DNA from 4 places in the Pantoea sp. SM3640 genome. Region 3 is predicted to be linked to each of the others. Evidence: predicted binding sites of a transcription regulator. Region 3 holds the regulator's gene; each other region holds the start of a gene.
The links. Region 3 encodes LexA, which represses DNA repair genes until DNA is damaged. Its sites were predicted from a motif close to TNCTGTATGTACATACAGNA; they were not measured.

Region 1: the regulator LexA is predicted to act here: its motif matches at 1,497-1,516, upstream of dinB (DNA polymerase IV).
Region 2: the regulator LexA is predicted to act here: its motif matches at 2,574-2,593, upstream of IV493_RS11655 (DNA translocase FtsK 4TM domain-containing protein).
Region 4: the regulator LexA is predicted to act here: its motif matches at 2,446-2,465, upstream of uvrB (excinuclease ABC subunit UvrB).

Annotation. Positions count from the first base shown of each region.
Region 1 is NZ_CP064872.1:2,981,026-2,985,703, forward strand. Features, by position in the region: gene IV493_RS13965 (sugar ABC transporter substrate-binding protein) at 1-393, shown strand, start outside; gene dinB (DNA polymerase IV) at 430-1,485, opposite strand; gene dpaA (peptidoglycan meso-diaminopimelic acid protein amidase) at 1,730-2,473, shown strand; gene IV493_RS13980 (class II glutamine amidotransferase) at 2,444-3,211, opposite strand; gene lpcA (D-sedoheptulose 7-phosphate isomerase) at 3,263-3,841, opposite strand; gene fadE (acyl-CoA dehydrogenase FadE) at 4,095-4,678, shown strand, end outside.
Region 2 is NZ_CP064872.1:2,505,742-2,510,419, forward strand. Features, by position in the region: gene IV493_RS11655 (DNA translocase FtsK 4TM domain-containing protein) at 1-2,513, opposite strand, end outside; gene lrp (leucine-responsive transcriptional regulator Lrp) at 2,632-3,126, opposite strand; gene trxB (thioredoxin-disulfide reductase) at 3,647-4,615, shown strand.
Region 3 is NZ_CP064872.1:3,574,474-3,579,151, forward strand. Features, by position in the region: gene traF (conjugal transfer protein TraF) at 1-560, opposite strand, end outside; gene zur (zinc uptake transcriptional repressor Zur) at 1,012-1,533, shown strand; gene IV493_RS16615 (CsbD family protein) at 1,598-1,810, opposite strand; gene dinF (MATE family efflux transporter DinF) at 1,967-3,289, opposite strand; gene lexA (transcriptional repressor LexA) at 3,389-4,003, opposite strand; gene IV493_RS16630 (diacylglycerol kinase) at 4,109-4,477, opposite strand; gene plsB (glycerol-3-phosphate 1-O-acyltransferase PlsB) at 4,606-4,678, shown strand, end outside.
Region 4 is NZ_CP064872.1:2,661,357-2,666,034, reverse strand. Features, by position in the region: gene bioC (malonyl-ACP O-methyltransferase BioC) at 1-137, shown strand, start outside; gene bioD (dethiobiotin synthase) at 134-805, shown strand; gene IV493_RS12380 (ABC transporter ATP-binding protein) at 927-1,649, opposite strand; gene uvrB (excinuclease ABC subunit UvrB) at 2,542-4,563, shown strand; gene yvcK (uridine diphosphate-N-acetylglucosamine-binding protein YvcK) at 4,547-4,678, opposite strand, start outside.

The DNA.
Region 1 (4,678 bases), 590 kb from region 3:
GCCATCTGGGGCGCCTGGGATGCGTTCAGTCAGGGTGCTTACAAGGCGCTGCAGGAGAATGGTCGTACCGAGATTAAGCTCTACAGCATCGACGTCTCGAACCAGGATTTGCAGCTGATGCGCGAGAAAAACAGCCCATGGGTGCAGACGGTGGCGGTCGATCCTAAAACCATCGGCGCGGTGAATATGCGTCTGGTGGCGAAGAAGATTGCCGGTGAAGAGACGCCAGCGACGTATCAGTTTAAAGCCGCGTCGATCTCTCAGCAGCAGCTCAACAGTCAGCCTGGCGCGGTGAACGTTGCCTCGCTGAACAAGATCATTCCGGGCTGGGGCGGCAATGAAGATTTCATCGCACCGTGGTTTGCGACCCTTGAGGCGAAATACAAGAAGTAATCCGGCGTCAGCCTTGCCGACTGGTGAGGCTGACCGTTACAGACCCAGCAGCAGCTGACGCTCCAGCTGGGGATCCACCATGGTGACATGCAGTCCCACCAGCCGCACGCCACGCCCGGCGCGACGCTCATCCCAGGTTTTCCGGGCGATGGCAATCATGTCCTCTTTATTCAGCACCGGCCAGATATGCTCCTGGGTCGTCTGCTGAAAATCGCTGAACTTCAGTTTCACGCCCTGCCGCGCCACCTGCTTGTCCGGTCGAATCTGCGTCAGCCGGCGATCCAGTTCAGCATAGAGAAAGTCGATAATCTCCAGGCAGGCGTCCCAGTCGCTGATATCTTCCGCCAGCGTGCGTTCCACCCCCAGTGATTTACGCTCGCGCTCGACGATCACCTCACGATCATCAATGCCGTTGCTGCGTTCCCACAGCACCCGGCCAAACTTACCAAAGCGCTTCAGCAGCAGCGCTAAATCAGCCTTCTGTACGTCGCCACAGGTGAGCAGCCCCATCTCCTCCAGCTTTTTGGCCGAGACCTTGCCGACACCGGGAATTTTCGCCAGCGGCAGGGACAGCAGAAAACCGGCCATCTCCGGCGGGGTAATTACATACTGTCCGTCCGGCTTATTCAGGTCCGAGGCGATCTTCGCCAGAAACTTAATTGGCGCGATACCCGCTGACGCGGTAAGCCCGGTTTCACGGAAGATGGTCGCACGGATTTCCTGTGCCATCAGCGTGGCGGAGCCGTGACAGTGCGGACTGTCGGTGACATCCAGATAGGCTTCATCAAGGGAGAGCGGTTCAATCCGCGGTGTGTAGCGGGTAAAGATGTCGCGAATCTGCGCGGACGCTTCTTTGTAGGCGTCGAAACGACCTGGCAGCAGGCGCAGATGCGGGCATAACTTGAGGGCCATGCCGGTTGGCATCGCACTGCGCACGCCAAATTTGCGGGCCGGATAGTTGGCAGTGCTGATCACGCCGCGGCGTTCGCGGCTGCCGCCAATGGCGATCGGGATATCGCGCAGCTGGGGATTATCACGCATCTCCACCGCGGCATAGAAGCAGTCCATATCGACATGAATGATTTTACGCATACCCCCTCCGGCACTGGATAAGTATACAGTTGGCAGGGGTAACTGCAATATTTGTCGGGCCCACAATTAAAGTTTACAAATTTGTGGCCGAATATCTTTCAGTAAATCGCGAATCTGGCTGTCGGCGTCTTGCTAAAAAAACAGACAATGTTTAATGTTGCGCTGCGGTAGCGGACAGTTCCGATAATGCAAACAAAGACGCACATTTTGCGTCATGTTCTCTTCACCTCAAGGTATACACAGCATGGGCAAAATCGCACTCCTGTTTGCGATGATTTTACTGCCAGCCCTCAGCATGGCAATGACACCCGAACCCGTCTCAGCGGCACCGGTCAGCAAAGAATTAAAAAAGCAGTTACTCGGCACCCCGGTCTACATCCAGATCTTCAAGGAAGAACGCACGCTCGAACTCTACGGCAAAATCGGTAACGAATTCCGCCTGCTGGATACCTATCGCATCTGTAACTTTTCTGGCGGCCTCGGCCCGAAACGTCGTGAAGGCGATTTCAAAAGCCCGGAAGGTTTTTACAACGTGAAGCTGAATCAGCTGAAGCCGGATAGCCGCTTTTATCGCGCGATCAACATCGGCTTCCCGAATCAGTACGATCGTAATCAGGGGTATAGCGGCAACTACCTGATGATTCATGGCGACTGTAAGTCAATTGGCTGCTATGCCATGACCAACGCCTATATGGATGAGATTTTTACCTATGTGAACGCGGCGCTGCGTAACGGTCAGCAGGATGTTGGCATCAGCATCTATCCGTTCCGCATGACCGACAGCAACATGCAGCGTCACCGCTACTCCAGCGACGCCAGTTTCTGGCAGCAGTTGCAGCCGGGCTATGCGTACTTTGCGAAATATCACCAGCCGCCGATGGTCAATGTTACCAGCGGGAAATATGTGATGAACAGCAGCCCGGCACCGGTGTTAGCCAGTCCCGAAGCCGCTTCACGTTCATTCCTGGCGCTCTCCAAGGCAGAATAACGCCCATTCACCTGGCGCAATCCGCTGCCAGGTTTCATTGGCCGTCAGTGGCTGCGTAGCAATCACCGTCACCACGTCATGCGGCGTGGTGTGCTGCTGAAAATCAACCTCCACATCCTGATCCAGTAATTGCGCCCGGCCAAACGGTGCCCGGCGGGTGATCCAGAACAGGTTGGTGGAGCAGAAGGCCATCAGATAGCGGCCATCTGACAACAGCATGTTAAACACGCCCTTCTGCCGCAACGAACCGGCCAGCTCTCCGATAAAACGAAACACCGCAGGCCAGTTGCCCGGCGTGCGTGGATAGCGCGTCGCCAGCTGATGCAGGATCCAGCAGAACGCCTTCTCACTGTCCGTTTCACCCACCGGCCGGAATGTACCGGTCTCCAGCTGACGATAGCCCTTAAGCTGACCGTTGTGCGCATAGGTCCAGTTTCGGCCCCACAGCTCGCGGGTAAATGGATGGGTGTTTTCCAGCGACACCTGACCACGATTCGCCTGGCGGATGTGCGCCACCACCGAATGCGATTTGATCGGATACTCCTGCACCAGACGCGCAATCGGCGAGTTAAAGCTCGGCAGCGGATCTTTAAACGTACGACAACCTTTATCTTCGTAAAAGGTAATGCCCCAGCCATCTTTGTGAGGCCCGGTTCCACCGCCACGCTGAACCAGTCCGGTAAAGCTGAAACAGATATCCGTGGGAACATTGGCGCTCATCCCGAGCAATTCGCACATAGCCACCACCTCTGATTTTGAGGCCTCCCGTCAGGCGGGAGGCCCACGCTGTTACTTCACCATCTCTTTTTCGATCAGCAGCATCAGGATATGGATCACTTTAATGTGGATCTCCTGAATGCGATCGGCATAACCAAAGTGTGGCACGCGGATTTCAATATCGGCACTGCCTGCCATCTTACCGCCATCTTTACCGGTCAGGGTGATCACTTTCATCCCCTGCGCACGTGCAGCTTCAATCGCTTTAATAATATTGGCAGAGTTCCCGGAGGTTGAGAGGCCCAGCAACACATCGCCTGGTCGTCCTACCGCTTCCACATAGCGCGAAAAGACATAGTCATAACCAAAGTCATTACTGACGCAGGAGAGATGGCTGACATCTGAGATGGCAATCGCCGGATAGCCAGGACGATTTTCACGGTAGCGACCGGTCAGCTCTTCGGCGAAGTGCATGGCATCACAATGTGAACCGCCGTTACCGCAGGAAAGCACCTTGCCGCCCGCCTTGAAGCTGTCAGCCAGCAGCACCGCAGCACGTTGGATCGCATGAATATTGGCGTCATCGCTGAGGAATTTTGTCAGCGTATCAGCAGCTTCATTAAGCTCAGAGCGGATGATGTCCTGGTACATAGGGATGTCCTTTTTTAGGAGAGGTTAATCGCAGCAAGTTTAACGGAATGGCCGGTCAGCGCAAAGCGTCATGCCATGTCCGGCCAGGCAGTGGCGGCGATTAACATTGCCACAGTTGATGCAAAAATGGGCTAAAAACGGTTTTTGTGAGGCAGGTTGTAATTGCGATGTAAACAAATTGATAAATCCCGCCAACTACTCTAAACCTCTCTACACAACAGGTCAGACCTCTTACTTCCTGGAGCGATTCATCATGATAATTGTTTCAATATTTGCCACGCTGGCGCTGATTGGCGCTCTGTTCTATCACCGCCTGTCGTTACGGCTCAGTAGCGCAATCCTGTTGCTGTGGACTGCGGCGATGGCTGTCGCTCACCTCTGGACGCCGTGGCTGCTGCTGCCGCTGGCGATCGTTCTGCTGCCATTTAACCTGCCGGCACTGCGCCGCAGCCTGTTTTCAAAGCCGATCTTTCAGCGCTTCCAGAAGGTGATGCCGCCGATGTCGCGCACCGAGAAAGAAGCGATTGATGCGGGCACCACCTGGTGGGAAGGTGATCTGTTCCAAGGCAAACCTGACTGGCAGAAGCTGCACAGCTATCCACAGCCGCGCCTCACCGCCGAAGAGCAGGCTTTTCTTGATGGCCCGGTCGAAGAAGCGTGCCGCATGGCTAACGATTTCCAGATCACCCACGAGCTGGCCGATATGCCGCCGGAACTCTGGGCCTATCTGAAAGAGCATCGTTTCTTCGCGATGATCATTAAGAAAGAGTATGGCGGACTCGATTTCTCCGCCTATGCGCAGGCCTGTGTGTTGCAAAAACTGTCTGGCGTCTCCGG
Region 2 (4,678 bases), 1.1 Mb from region 3:
CCGGTAGTACCGGCAACAAGTAAGTGCGGCATTTTCGCCAGATCGGCCACGACCGGCTGACCGGCAATGTCTTTACCCAGCACGACGGCCAGTGGCGACGGGTTGTCGCGGAATTTAGGGCAATCCAGGACTTCACGCAGATAAACGGTCTGACGATGTTTGTTTGGCAGTTCCAGGCCCACATAAGGTTTGCCAGGGATCACTTCCACCACGCGAACCGCGACAGTCGAGAGTGATCGTGCCAGGTCGCGCGACAGGTTAGAGATACGTGCTGCTTTTACACCCGGCGCCAGGTCAAGCTCGAAACGGGTGATAACCGGGCCAGGTGAGATGCCAACCACTTCGGCTTTAACGCGGTAATCGCCTAAGCGTGACTCCACCAGACGGGCAGTCTGCTCCAGCGAGAACATATCAACCGGCTCTTCCTCTTCAGGAGGCGCCGTCAGCAGATCCAGCGAAGGCAGTGGCGTGGACGGTTTCTCCAGCGGCTGCTCGTGGCGCATCAGGAACGGATGGATCAGGCTGTCATGCAGTGAAGGTTTCGCTTCTTCAACTGGCTGAACCGGCTCAACGGCTGGCGTCCCATAAGACGGCGCAGAATAAGCCGGGGCCTGAGGTGCCGCTGGTGCATGATAGGCAGGCTCTGCGGGTGCCGCAGGCGTCACTGGCGCACTATAGGCAGGTTCTGCTGGTGCAAAACGGGCAGGTGCAGGCACCTGAGCCAGTGCCTGAGGACTAGAGACCTCACTCACCTGCTGCCACGGTTCGTGTGAAACCGCAGGCGCTTCCGGCTCCGGCGTCGCAGCAATGGTAAACAGCGGTTCAGACGGGCCGTCATCCACCAGATCTTTCATCGGTGAAAAATCGAACGCGGAGGCAGTATCAATATTCAATACCGGCTCTTTTCTCACTTCAGGTTCATAGCGCTGCTGTTGCTGCTCGGCGAACTGACGTGCCAGTGCATGCTGCTGCTGCGCATCCTGCTCCTCTTCTTCGTCCTGCTGCCAGCTGGTGCCGTAACGCTGCTGCTGTTCAGACTGGAAGGCCTGACGCAGTTCAGCCTGCTGCAATGCCTCTTCAGCATCAGGTGCAGTGGAAACCGACGTAGCCGATGCCGTTTCGCTCTCTTCCGCTTTGGCTTTCTCTTCAGCCATGCGCTGAGAAGGTAACTTAATGCCATAAGAAGCCAGCTCACGACGCGTAGGCAGTTTTACCGGATTAGGACGCGGCAGCGCCGGTCCGATACCCTGCTTAACCTGAGGATTCAGATTGGTTTCAGGGGCTAAGTCGAAAACAGGCGCAGTACGTGTGGCCGCCGTTCCGGCAGCGGCGGCTGTTGCGGCCGCAGGGATCGCTGATGTGTCACGCCAGTTACCCATTTTAGGTTCGTCATCGTCGTAAGCATTGAACGATGGCGCAGCCGGAGCTTCGTCTGGCATTTCAAAGTGGTAAAGCGGTGGTGAAGCTGCGGCTGCAGAAGCACTCTGCGCTGGAGCCGTCGTTGCACCATAAGATGCAGGGATGTTCTGTGCAGATGCTGGAGCAGGTTGTGCCGTCGACGATGCAGGTATTGCTGCTGACGCGGCAGGTGCCGATGCAGTAAAGGCCGCTGCAGCAGGTGCCGCGGTAACCGGCGCTGCGGGAGCGATGGTCACCTCTGCAGCTTCCGCAGTGGCGGCTACCGCCGCACTGGTTGCGGCTGCTGCTTTCGCCAGTAGCGGATCCGGCTGTGTCGGCACAGGCTGAGCGGCAAGCAGCACATCATCTTCCTGATCGACAGCACGCGGCGCAGACAGCAGCACGTCATCATCCTGATCGGAGGCATGCAATGCAGGGACATCCGCATAATCTTGCGCGTCGCGTTCGTCATCCTCTTCCTGCCAGGGTTCATCGTGACGTGAGCGGTTGCTGGCAAACGTCAGGACGCCCATGACGACACCACCAATTCTTTCTGCAATGGTGAGCCAGGACCAGCCGGTATACAGGGTTATCCCCGCCGCCCAGACGCAGAGCAGCATCAGCGTGCCGCCAGCCGGACTGAACCAGGGGGCAATAGCATTACTGACCAGGCTACCAATCACGCCGCCTGAAGCGAAGTACCAGATATCATCAGCGTTCAGCGCTGCCATACCACAGGTCGTTACCACCAGCGCAAGAACGCCAATTAAGCGTAACCCGACGGCAAAGTAGTCAAAATAGTCCTGGCTGTCGCGCTGACGGAAAGCAATCCAGCACAAACCCAGAATGACGGGCGGAATGGCGTACGCCATCACACCAAAGATGAAGAGTAAGGTGTCAGCCAGCCAGGCACCGACGCTGCCGCCGATATTATGGATAGGTTCATGCCAGGCCGTTTGCGACCAGCTCGGATCGGAAGGGTTAAAACTGACCAGTGAAACCATCAGGTAAATGGCAAACAGCGCCACCAGAATGAGCAACGCTTCCAGCAGACGACGTCCACTGCTCAGCGATTGTAACGAAACGTCTTTATCTTCTGTATATTCCTGGCTCAAGAGGACTCTCCAGGTGCCTGTAAAGTAAGAAGCAACAGCGTCGGGCAAGCCCGACGCTGATCCTGTATGAATGCACAGGAGTGTACCGAAATCTCACAGGTTTTGCACCTGCCCCGCATCAGCGAGTTTTGATCACCAGCCGATTGCTCTGTTTGACCTCTTCCATCACCACATAAGTTCGCGTGTCGTTTACGCCCGGCAGGCGCAACAGGGTTTCGCCCAGCAGCTTACGGTAGGCAGACATATCAGGTACGCGCGTTTTCAGCAGGTAGTCGAAATCGCCGGAAACGAGGTGACACTCTTGAGTTTCCTCAAGTTTTTGCACAGCGGCGTTAAATTGCTCAAACACATCCGGCGCACCACGATTCAGAGTAATCTCAACGAATACCAGCAGAGAGGCATCCAGATAGTGCGGGTTTAACTGCGCAGTGTAACCAAGAATAAATCCCTGGCGTTCGAGACGGCGTACACGCTCAAGACATGGCGTAGGCGATAAGCCTACGCGTTTGGAAAGCTCTACGTTTGAAATGCGACCATCTTTCTGAAGTTCATTCAGAATGTTCCTGTCAATTCTGTCGAGGTCTTTCCCGGGGCGTTTCTTATTGTCTACCATTATTATTGTCTCTCTTAATTCCTTCCCTTTACCTGCCACGCCCTGAAAACGCTCAATGTTCGGGGCATTTCTGAAGTGAGCTAACAGAGCCTGTGATCTGACACCTATCGATATGACGCATGTTGTCTGTCCACATCATGCGTCATTATCCATATCAGGCTGCTTTTATTCGGCGTTACACGCAAAACAGGCGACGAAAACCTGTTTTGTTCCGATAAATGTTATTCGCTTCTGATAATGTTTTCGCAAAAGCGCAGGCGATTGTCAAAGTAAAATCACCAAATTCAGGACAAGATGCCAGACAGACCGCTGGGTATCTGTTTTTAAATGAGTATTTTTCCACTTTTGCACCCTTTAAAGCCGATTTTTGCCCCATTCTGGCGCATTGACCAGGCAAAACCGCCGCTCATCGTCTACGCCACTTGCAGCTATCGTTAACAAAATTGGCTAAGTCTTGTTATTGTCGCCGGATATTCCCTACAATCGCAGGCTATGTCAGCCGAATGAAACTGAGGAACGCATGAGTACGGCCAAACACAGTAAGTTACTCATTCTGGGCTCCGGCCCAGCGGGTTATACCGCAGCCGTTTATGCTGCACGCGCCAACCTGAACCCGGTGCTGATCACCGGTCTGGAAAAAGGCGGACAGCTGACCACTACCACTGAAGTGGAGAACTGGCCGGGCGACCCGCACGATCTGACAGGTCCATCGCTGATGGAGCGCATGCACGAGCATGCCGAAAAATTTAATACTGAGATCATTTTCGATCACATCCACACCGTTGATCTGCAGAACCGTCCGTTCACCCTCACTGGCGACAGCGGCGTATACACGGCAGATGCCCTGATCATCGCCACCGGTGCGTCAGCTCGTTACCTGGGTCTGCCGTCTGAAGAGGCGTTCAAGGGCAAAGGTGTCTCTGCCTGTGCAACCTGTGACGGTTTCTTCTATCGCAACCAGAAAGTCGCAGTGATTGGCGGGGGTAACACGGCCGTTGAAGAGGCGCTCTATCTGGCGAACATCGCGGCTGAAGTGCATCTGATTCACCGTCGTGACAGCTTCCGCGCAGAGAAGATCCTGATCGACCGGCTGATGGAAAAAGTGCGCAATGGCAATATCGTGCTGCACACCCATCGTACGCTGGAAGAAGTCACAGGCGATCAGATGGGTGTGACCGGTCTGACACTGCGTTCTACCCAGAACAGTGATGAAACAGAAGCGCTGGAAGTCGCGGGTCTGTTTGTTGCTATCGGACACAGTCCGAATACGGCTATCTTCGAAGGTCAGCTGGCGCTGGAGAACGGTTACATCAAAGTTCAGTCGGGTCTGCACGGCAACGCCACTCAGACCAGCATCCCAGGCGTCTTTGCGGCAGGCGATGTGATGGACCATATCTATCGTCAGGCGATCACCTCGGCAGGCACCGGCTGTATGGCCGCGTTAGACGCTGAGCGTTTTCTTGACGGGCTGGTTAAAAACGATCGGTAAGTTGTTAACCCTCTGATCTCAAATGTTCCAGGCGACGGTTTTTCCGTCGCCTTTTTTATGGCT
Region 3 (4,678 bases):
TTAGCAACACCGCGCAGATAGTCGATATCACCCTGGACCACGTTGGCACGGACGTGCGCCGTACCGTAGGCTTTGGTAATAAACGCAAAAGGCAGGGTCTCATTAGGGATCGTGACGGCCACGGCCACGCCTGCACTGCCGTCCGCTTTGTTACCGCGCAAATCGCTGAGCTTGTCAGCAACATCGCCGGAGGCAGCACGCAGTTCAGGGTAGCCACGCAGATAATCCGCAAAAGTCAGGTTACCAATCACGTCGCGATAGCGATCCACTGTGTCGGTAATATCATCGACTTTATCAATCAGCTTATCTTTGTCAGTAACCTGAATTCCTGCCGAGGGAATAATAATGCTGACGTTATCGTCAGATTTAGCACGCGTCATTAATGCCGGGTTCGCCAGCACTGCTGAGCCATAAACAGAAGATGCTACGCCGGTGCCGCCCATGGCGTCATTACGTGCATCATACCAGGTCCCTGCCGCCATGGCGGAAGAAGAAAGGAAAAGCGCGGTCGCTGCAGCGGAATACTTCAGCGCTGAACGTTGAGCGGATTTTTTCACCATTTGCCTGCCATCACCTGAGAAATTGTCATTGAAACATTCAACGACTGAATAGTTTGTTAGCCCTATTGTGAACCCTGGCTAACGCGTTATTGCTGTGAATTCAAAGGAAACAGTGTCTTAATTCAAAGGATTGGACGTTTTCCAATCAAAAAACCGTTGTAATTGTTCAGACTGTGTCGGGTTATTTCAAATACTGCCAGACTTTCCTTAAGTCTTTCTGAACATTACTTCTTAACTCAGTGAGATGCAAAGCAAAATGCCAACAAATTCCGCTTCATGTCGATTGAGAATGGATCTGATTTCTCGTCAGATTTGAGATAGATAGCGGCTTAAATTCTTAAAATGCTGTTTTAACAGGCAAATAATGCTGTTTTAACAGGCGAAAACGAACATCAGCGCCGCAAAACTATGTGTGATAAAATAACATCACTTATCCAGCGGAGAATTTTTCATGACAAACATGACATCGCAGCAAATTTTGATTCAGGCTGAAAAAATGTGCCTGCAGCGCGGTGTACGTCTGACTTCGCAGCGTGCTGAGGTATTGCGCCTGATGGCCGAACAGCCTGGCTCGATCAGCGCCTACGATCTGCTGGATCAACTCCGCATCAGCGAACCGCAGGCCAAGCCGCCCACCGTCTATCGTGCGCTGGATTTCCTGCTGGAGCAGGGTTTCATACATCGGGTGGAGTCCAACAATAGCTACGTTATGTGTCACCACTTCGAGGCACCGGCACATACCTCAGTGATGCTGATCTGCGACCGCTGTGCAGCAGTAACGGAGAAACAGGCGCAGGGCGTGGAGAAGATTATCGCGACGCTGGCGGGTGAAGCGCAGTTCGCTTTACGCCACAGTGTGATTGAAGCGCATGGTTTATGTGAAAATTGTGCTGCAGTAGAAGCCTGTACGCACCATGAAAGCTGCGAACACGATCATCAGGATGAGGGGAAAAAGCGGGGAAAACGCGGGTAACTGGCGCATCCTTGTGTGGTTCCGGTGCGGGTGCACCGGAATGTGTTAACTGATCAGCGCTGCATTACCAGCGGTGGTCTTTATTCTGGCCTTCCCAGTCCGTCACTTCACGCTCTGCTTCATCTTTCGCATAGCCATAACGTTCCTGGATTTTGCCGACCAGCTGATCGCGTTTGCCTTCGATAACCTGCATGTCATCGTCGGTCAGCTTGCCCCATTTCTCTTTCATTGTGCCTTTGAACTGCTTCCAGTTGCCGCTCGCTTCGTCTTTATTCATGGCAGACCTCCAATCCTCGGGGTTTAACAATTATCTTGTTACTTAACAAAATAACGATATAAAGCGCTGGTTAACTGCGCCGGATAAAGTTAATTGTAGCAACCAGATTCAAAAACCCGGAATAATACGGAATAATCTGTATCAATCTGTGCAGCGTCAGGCATCAAACCAGCTGTTCTGACGCCAGTGCCTGCGCCAGATGAGCCACAGTGACAGACCGCGCAGCGCCAGGAAAACCGTTACCGCCAGCCACAGTCCGTGATTGCCCAGCGCCGGTACGCTCAACAGCGTCAGAAAGTAGCCTGCTGCTGCTATCACCATGCTATTACGCATCTCACGTCCGCGCGTCGCGCCGATGAACATCCCATCCAGCAGATAACACCAGACGCCGATCAGCGGCATAACGATCTGCCAGACCAGATAGCGGTCAGCACTTTGTTGCAGCGAAGGAAGGGAGGTCAACAGGGTAACAATCTGCGAGCCAGCAATGGCATAGATCAGCGAGAAGAAAAGCGCCACCACCACCGCCTGCCGACAGGCAGAGTGCCAGACATGCCACAGTTTGCTGCCATCTTTTGCACCATGCGCCTCGCCGGCAAACGCTTCAACCGCGTAGGCGAAGCCATCCAGCGCATAGGCCGTGAACGTAATGAACATCAGCAATACCGCGTTAACTGCCACCACATCCGGGCCAAGCCGCGCGCCCAGCACGGTCAGCGAGGCGAAACAGAGTTGCAGCATTAGTGAGCGCAGCATGATATCCCGGTTCAGCCGCAGCAGTCGGCCGCTGTCACCGCGCCAGCTCTGCTTCAACAGGCTTAGCGAAATGCCGCGCAGCTTCAGGACCCGCCAGACCATGATGCTGCCGACACCCAGCGTAATGTACTCCGCCAGCGCCGTGGCGGTTGCTGCACCCGCGACACCCCAGTGCAGACCCATCACCAGCCAGAGATCGAGCACGATATTAACCACATTGCCCACCACCAGCAGGATCACCGGCGCGCGCGCATACTGCACGCCCAGCAGCCAGCCCAGAATGACCAGATTTGCCAGCGTAGCAGGCGCGCTGAGCCAGCGAATCTGAATAAACAGCGCCGCCTGTTCCAGTACCGCGGGATTGCCGCCAACCAGATGGGTCGCCAGCTGAATAATCGGATAACGTAAAGCGATGAACAGTACACCTGCCAGCAGCGCAATAATCAGCGGCTGCGTCAGCGCGCGTGCCAGCGCAGTTTTATCGCCCGCACCAAACGCCTGCGCCGTAAGGCCAGTCGTACTCATTCGAAGGAAAAGCAGCAGCATAAAGAGGAAGCTGGTCACCGTGGTCCCGACCGCAACCCCGCCAAGATAGACAGGGCTGTCGAGATGACCTATTACTGCCGTATCAACCACCCCCAGTAAGGGAACGGTGATATTTGAAAGGATCATTGGCAGCGCAAGCCGCCAGAGATTTTTATCGGTTGCCGTGATAAAGCGCATTCGCCGTTCCGTGCTCGGTGTCGCTGCGCAAAACAGGCAGCGACAAAATTAGGGCAGACAGAATAGCATCAGAAAAGGCGAATGCACGCAGGCCTCAAATCAGAGCCACTCGCCGTTGCGCACCACACCAACCGCCAGACCTTCAATGGTCAGGGACTGTGCACGGGTATCGACAACAATCGGGTCAAAATCACTGTTTTCAGGCAGCAGATGCACGATAGCACCCTGCTTTTTCCAGCGCTTAACGGTGACTTCATCATCAATGCGGGCAACGACAACCTGGCCGTTGCGTACATCCTGGGTTTTATGTACCGCGAGCAGGTCGCCATCCATAATCCCGATATCTTTCATCGACATTCCGCTGACGCGCAGCAGGAAGTCGGCAGACGGCTTAAACAGGCCCGGATCGACCTTGTAGTGGGTTTCGATATGTTCCTGCGCCATGATCGGCTCACCGGCAGCAACCCGGCCAATCAACGGTATGCCTTCTGAGGCTTCTTCTTCCATTAGCAGACGAATGCCGCGCGATGCACCGGAAACGATCTCGATAACGCCTTTACGCGCCAGCGCTTTCAGGTGCTCTTCTGCCGCATTCGGTGAGCGGAAGCCCAGTTGTGCAGCAATCTCTGCGCGCGTAGGCGGCATGCCTGTTGAAGAAATATGGTCGCGAATCAGGTCATAGACCTGCTGCTGCCTGCTGGTTAATGCTTTCATCCCGCCCCCTGGTTGTTTATACAGTCGCTGTGAGTATATACAGGTATTGGCGAAATGGAAACCGATTGTCAGGCAAAACGCGGCTTCCGGCGCGATATGGAACGCTTATCGCAAATGTGTCCAGAGCAGCGCGATCCAGACAAACAGTGCCAGTAAGATGCTGATCAGTACCGCCGCAGAGCCCATATCTTTGGCCCGGCCCGCCAGCGGATGATGCTCCTGACCGATGCGGTCAACGACCGCTTCAATGGCGCTATTGAGGATTTCAACAATGACCACCAGCACCACCGACCCAATCATCAGGATGCGTGAGACCACATCGACATCCAGCCAGCAGGCGATAATAATGGCGACCAGCGCAGCCAGTGCCTCCTGACGAAACGCCGCTTCATGTTGCCAGGCGGCACGCAGTCCCTGCCAGGAGTAACCTGCGGCTTTAACTATTCTGATAAGTCCGGTGGCATTATTTGCCATGATGTGGGAACCCTTTTATCGGATTGACGTCAATGTCTGGGCTGCGTGCAATTGGCACCACCACAGATCTTCGCTGCACTTTCTGGTATGCTTGCGGCGCTTTGCTAACAAGAGGCTTCATGTTGTCTATGTCAGGTTGGCGTAAACTCTATTACAAATTGCTTAATTTACCACTGTCGTTTTTGGTAAAAAGTAAGGCCA
Region 4 (4,678 bases), 910 kb from region 3:
CGACCCATCTGCATCAGGGTCGCGACGGGCAGATACTCACCCGACAACGGCTCAACCAGTTAGAGGCACACTGGCCGCGCGATCGGCACGGCTATCGCCTGAGTTACCATTTAATCTATGGAGTCACGCTTTCATGAAACGGCTTTTTATCACCGGCACCGACACCGAAGTCGGTAAAACGGTCGCCAGCGGCGCACTGTTGCAGGCAGCCGCCGCAGCGGGCTACCGCTGTGCGGGCTACAAGCCGGTTGCGTCAGGCTGTGAGATGACGCCTGAAGGCATTCGCAACAGTGATGCGCTGGCGCTGCAGCGCTTCAGCAACGTGCCGTTAAGCTATCAGCAGGTCAATCCGCTGGCGTTTATGGAGCCGACCTCGCCACACATCGTCAGCGCCGAAGAGGGCAGGCCGATCACCCATCTGGCACTGTCAGCGGGTCTGGCGGCGCTGGAGCCACTGGCGGACTGGATTCTGGTGGAGGGTGCGGGCGGCTGGTACACCCCGCTGTCAGAGACGCACACCTATGCGGACTGGGTAGTCAGTGAACAGCTGCCCGTGATTCTGGTGGTGGGAATTAAGCTCGGCTGCATCAATCACGCCATGCTCACCGCCGAGGCGGTGCGTGCGTGCGGCCTGCCACTGGTGGGCTGGATCGCCAACACCGTCGAACCGCCCGGCAAACGCTATCAGGAATATCTCACCAGCCTGAAGCAGCGACTGCCTGCGACCTGTCTGGGCACCATTCCGTATCTCACCGATGCGCAGCAGCAGGCCTCCTGTGGACAGTATCTGACGCTGCCAGAGTAAAGCCTGACCCAACGGGCTTTATGCTTTGTCAGTCTGAGCCTGTGCAGTGCTCACCAGCCTGAACGTCAGGTTGTTGCGCGCTGCCTGCAATCCTGACGCCAGCCGTGGCAGGGACTCAGCGTCAGGCCACCGTCAGCCACTTATCCACGGTGTGGTCATCGAGCTGCTCCATGCTGCCCTGCGCCACATTACGGCCACGGTGCAGCAGCAGGAAATAGTCCGCCACCCGCCGAATCAGCGACAGGCGCTGCTCCAGCAGCAGGATGGTCAGCCCGTAGTCGAGGTTAAGCCGGCGGATCAGGTTGCCCATCTCCTCTTCCAGCCACGGCGACATCCCATCAGTCGGCTCATCCAGAATCAGCAGTTTGGGCTGCAGCACCAGCGCGCGCGCCAGGGCCAGCTGTTGCTGCTGATCGATGGGTAGATCGCCGCTGCGTTGCTGGCGCAGGGAGTAGAGCGCCGGGAACAAATCAAAGACCATTTCGGGAATGGCGCGATGACGATCGCGCTGGCTGGCACCCGCCAGCAGGGCAATCAGCAGGTTATCTTCCACACTCATCTGGGTAAAAATGTGGCGGCCCTGTGGCACATAGCCGATGCCCATCTGCGCCCGCTGTTCGGCCGGTTGCAGCAGCAAATCTTCCGGCGGCGAGCCATCCTCTTTCCAGGAAATGGTGCCGCTGTTAATCGGCAGTCTGCCCATGATGCAGTTGACCAGCGTGGTCTTGCCCATGCCAGGACGGCCCAGAATGCCGGTGCAGGTGCCAGGCGACAGATCCAGGTCCACATCCCACAGGATATGGTTCTGACCGTAAAATTGATTTACCGAACGTAGACTCAGCATCTGACACTCTCCTTCCCGATCATTAGCCTGATTGCTTCCGCTCTTTGTCGTCTGGCAAACAAGTCATCAGCAACGGCAGCCTCACCATTGCAGCACAGTGCGCGTAAAGCGCGGTGACGTTACTGACTCCTGCAATTCCCAGGCCAGATCTTAAAACGGCCCTGTTTCCTGCTGAAGTGCGCTGTATCAGGGAGGAAAGGTGAGAAAAACTTATCAATTACCCATGGTCATCACGCGCCTGCACTTTTACAGTGCCTGTGGGCGCTGTTTGTGGTGCAGACGTGCTGCGGTAACGCAGAATGTCTGATTAAGAATCTTAGTGGAACGATGAAAATTTGCGTGCCACGCCAGGCGACAGAATAAAAATGCAGAATAATCCGTCAGCAGCCGACGCGAAATTTAACGCAAAAAAAATTATTTTCAACGAGGCGGGACGGCAGGGAAAAATTATACACAGCTGATGGCGGCGGGGCTGCCATCACTTATCCACTATTCCTGTGGATAACCTTGTGCATTAGGTAATGAAAACCGGTTAGAAGCGAGGAAATACGCGGCCTGGTAACATAATGACGAGATTCTGGCCTTATTAGCTTAAACCAGTAAAATCAGCTGGTTATCAAAAAACAAGCCTGCGAATTTTCTGTCAGGTAACCGAACTGTAATTTTGTGACGTTCTATTGACAAATGTTAAATCCGATCCCGGTCTGGGGATAACATTGCGCAACACGCTTTGCGATATCACGTATCTGAAGCAGGCGGGCTAAGTCTTACCCTGATTGCATTAACCTTGCACGATTACTGTTTTTATATCCAGTATTATTTTCTGGCAAAATCACCATAGCAGAGTAAAATAAGTGCCTGCCCGCCGACTTCTCCAGCAGGAACTGCATTCATGACCAAAGCTTTTAAACTCAATTCCGCTTTTAAACCTTCGGGCGACCAGCCTGAGGCGATCCGTCGCCTGGAAGAGGGGCTGGAGGATGGACTGGCCCATCAGACCTTATTAGGCGTAACCGGCTCCGGTAAAACCTTTACTGTCGCCAACGTCATTGCCGACCTCAATCGTCCGACGATGGTGCTGGCACCGAACAAAACGCTGGCGGCGCAGCTCTATGGCGAGATGAAAGAGTTTTTCCCGGATAACGCCGTCGAGTTTTTCGTCTCTTACTACGACTACTATCAGCCTGAAGCCTATGTGCCGAGCTCCGACACCTTTATTGAAAAGGATGCGTCGGTGAATGAACACATCGAACAGATGCGTCTGTCAGCGACCAAGGCGCTGCTGGAGCGGCGCGATGTTATCGTGGTGGCGTCGGTTTCGGCGATCTACGGTCTGGGCGATCCCGATCTCTATCTGAAAATGATGCTGCACCTGACCCGCGGCATGATTATCGATCAGCGCAGCATCCTGCGCCGCCTCTCAGAGCTGCAGTACACCCGCAACGATCAGGCGTTTCAGCGCGGCACCTTCCGCGTGCGTGGCGAAGTGATCGATATCTTCCCGGCGGAGTCGGACGATATTGCGCTGCGCGTCGAACTGTTTGACGAAGAGGTCGAGCGTCTTTCGCTGTTCGACCCGCTGACCGGGCAGATCGATTCAGTGGTGCCGCGCTTTACCATTTATCCCAAGACGCACTACGTCACGCCGCGTGAGCGCATTCTGCAGGCGATGGAAGACATCAAAGTCGAGCTGGCGGATCGCCGCCGGGTGCTGCTGGAGAACAATAAACTGCTGGAAGAGCAGCGTATTACTCAGCGTACCCAGTTTGATCTGGAGATGATGAGTGAGCTGGGTTACTGCTCCGGCATCGAGAACTACTCGCGCTACCTCTCCGCACGCGGACCGGGCGAAGCGCCACCGACGCTGTTTGACTATCTCCCTGCCGATGGCCTGCTGGTGGTGGATGAGTCGCACGTCACCATCCCGCAGATTGGCGGCATGTACAAAGGGGACCGGGCGCGCAAAGAGACGCTGGTGGAGTATGGCTTCCGCCTGCCGTCGGCGCTGGACAACCGTCCGATGAAGTTTGAAGAGTTTGAGGCGCTGGCCCCGCAGACCATCTATGTCTCGGCAACGCCGGGCAAATATGAGCTGGAAAAATCGGGCGACGAAGTGGTCGATCAGGTGGTGCGTCCTACCGGTCTGCTGGATCCGATCATCGAAGTGCGTCCGGTCGGCACCCAGGTTGACGATCTGCTGTCGGAAATCCATCAGCGCGTGGCGATCAACGAACGTGTGCTGGTGACGGTGCTGACCAAGCGCATGGCGGAAGATCTCACTGAATATCTGACGGAGCATGGCGAGAAGGTGCGCTATCTGCACTCCGACATCGACACCGTAGAGCGTATGGAGATTATCCGCGACTTACGTCTGGGTGAGTTTGATGTGCTGGTGGGCATCAACTTACTGCGTGAGGGGCTGGATATGCCGGAAGTGTCGCTGGTGGCGATTCTGGATGCGGATAAAGAGGGCTTCCTGCGTTCCGAACGATCGCTGATTCAGACCATTGGTCGTGCGGCGCGTAACATCAACGGTAAAGCGATTCTCTATGGCGATAAAATCACGCCGTCGATGGCGCGTGCCATTGAAGAGACAGAGCGCCGCCGCGAGAAACAGCAGCTGCACAACGAAAAGAATGGCATTGTGCCGCAGGGCCTGAACAAGAAGATCACGGATATTCTGGAGCTGGGCAAGAATGTGGTGAAAACCCGCGGCAAAGCGAAACCGGCTCGTCCTGGCGAGGCTCAGGCACTGGCCGATTTCCAGCTGTTAACGCCGCAGGCGCTGCAGAAGAAAATCCACGAGCTGGAAGGGCAGATGCAGCAGCACGCGCAGAACCTGGAGTTCGAACAGGCGGCCAGCGTGCGCGATCAGCTGCATGAGCTGCGAACGCTGTTTATCGCGGCCTCGTAGTGCCGTCAAAGCTCTGAATGGCGTGTTCCAGCGCCACCCGTAACAGCTGGCGGTCGTGACGATATTTAATGTCGGCGGCCTCCAGCGGTTCACGGACAATCAGCCGGTTTTCAAT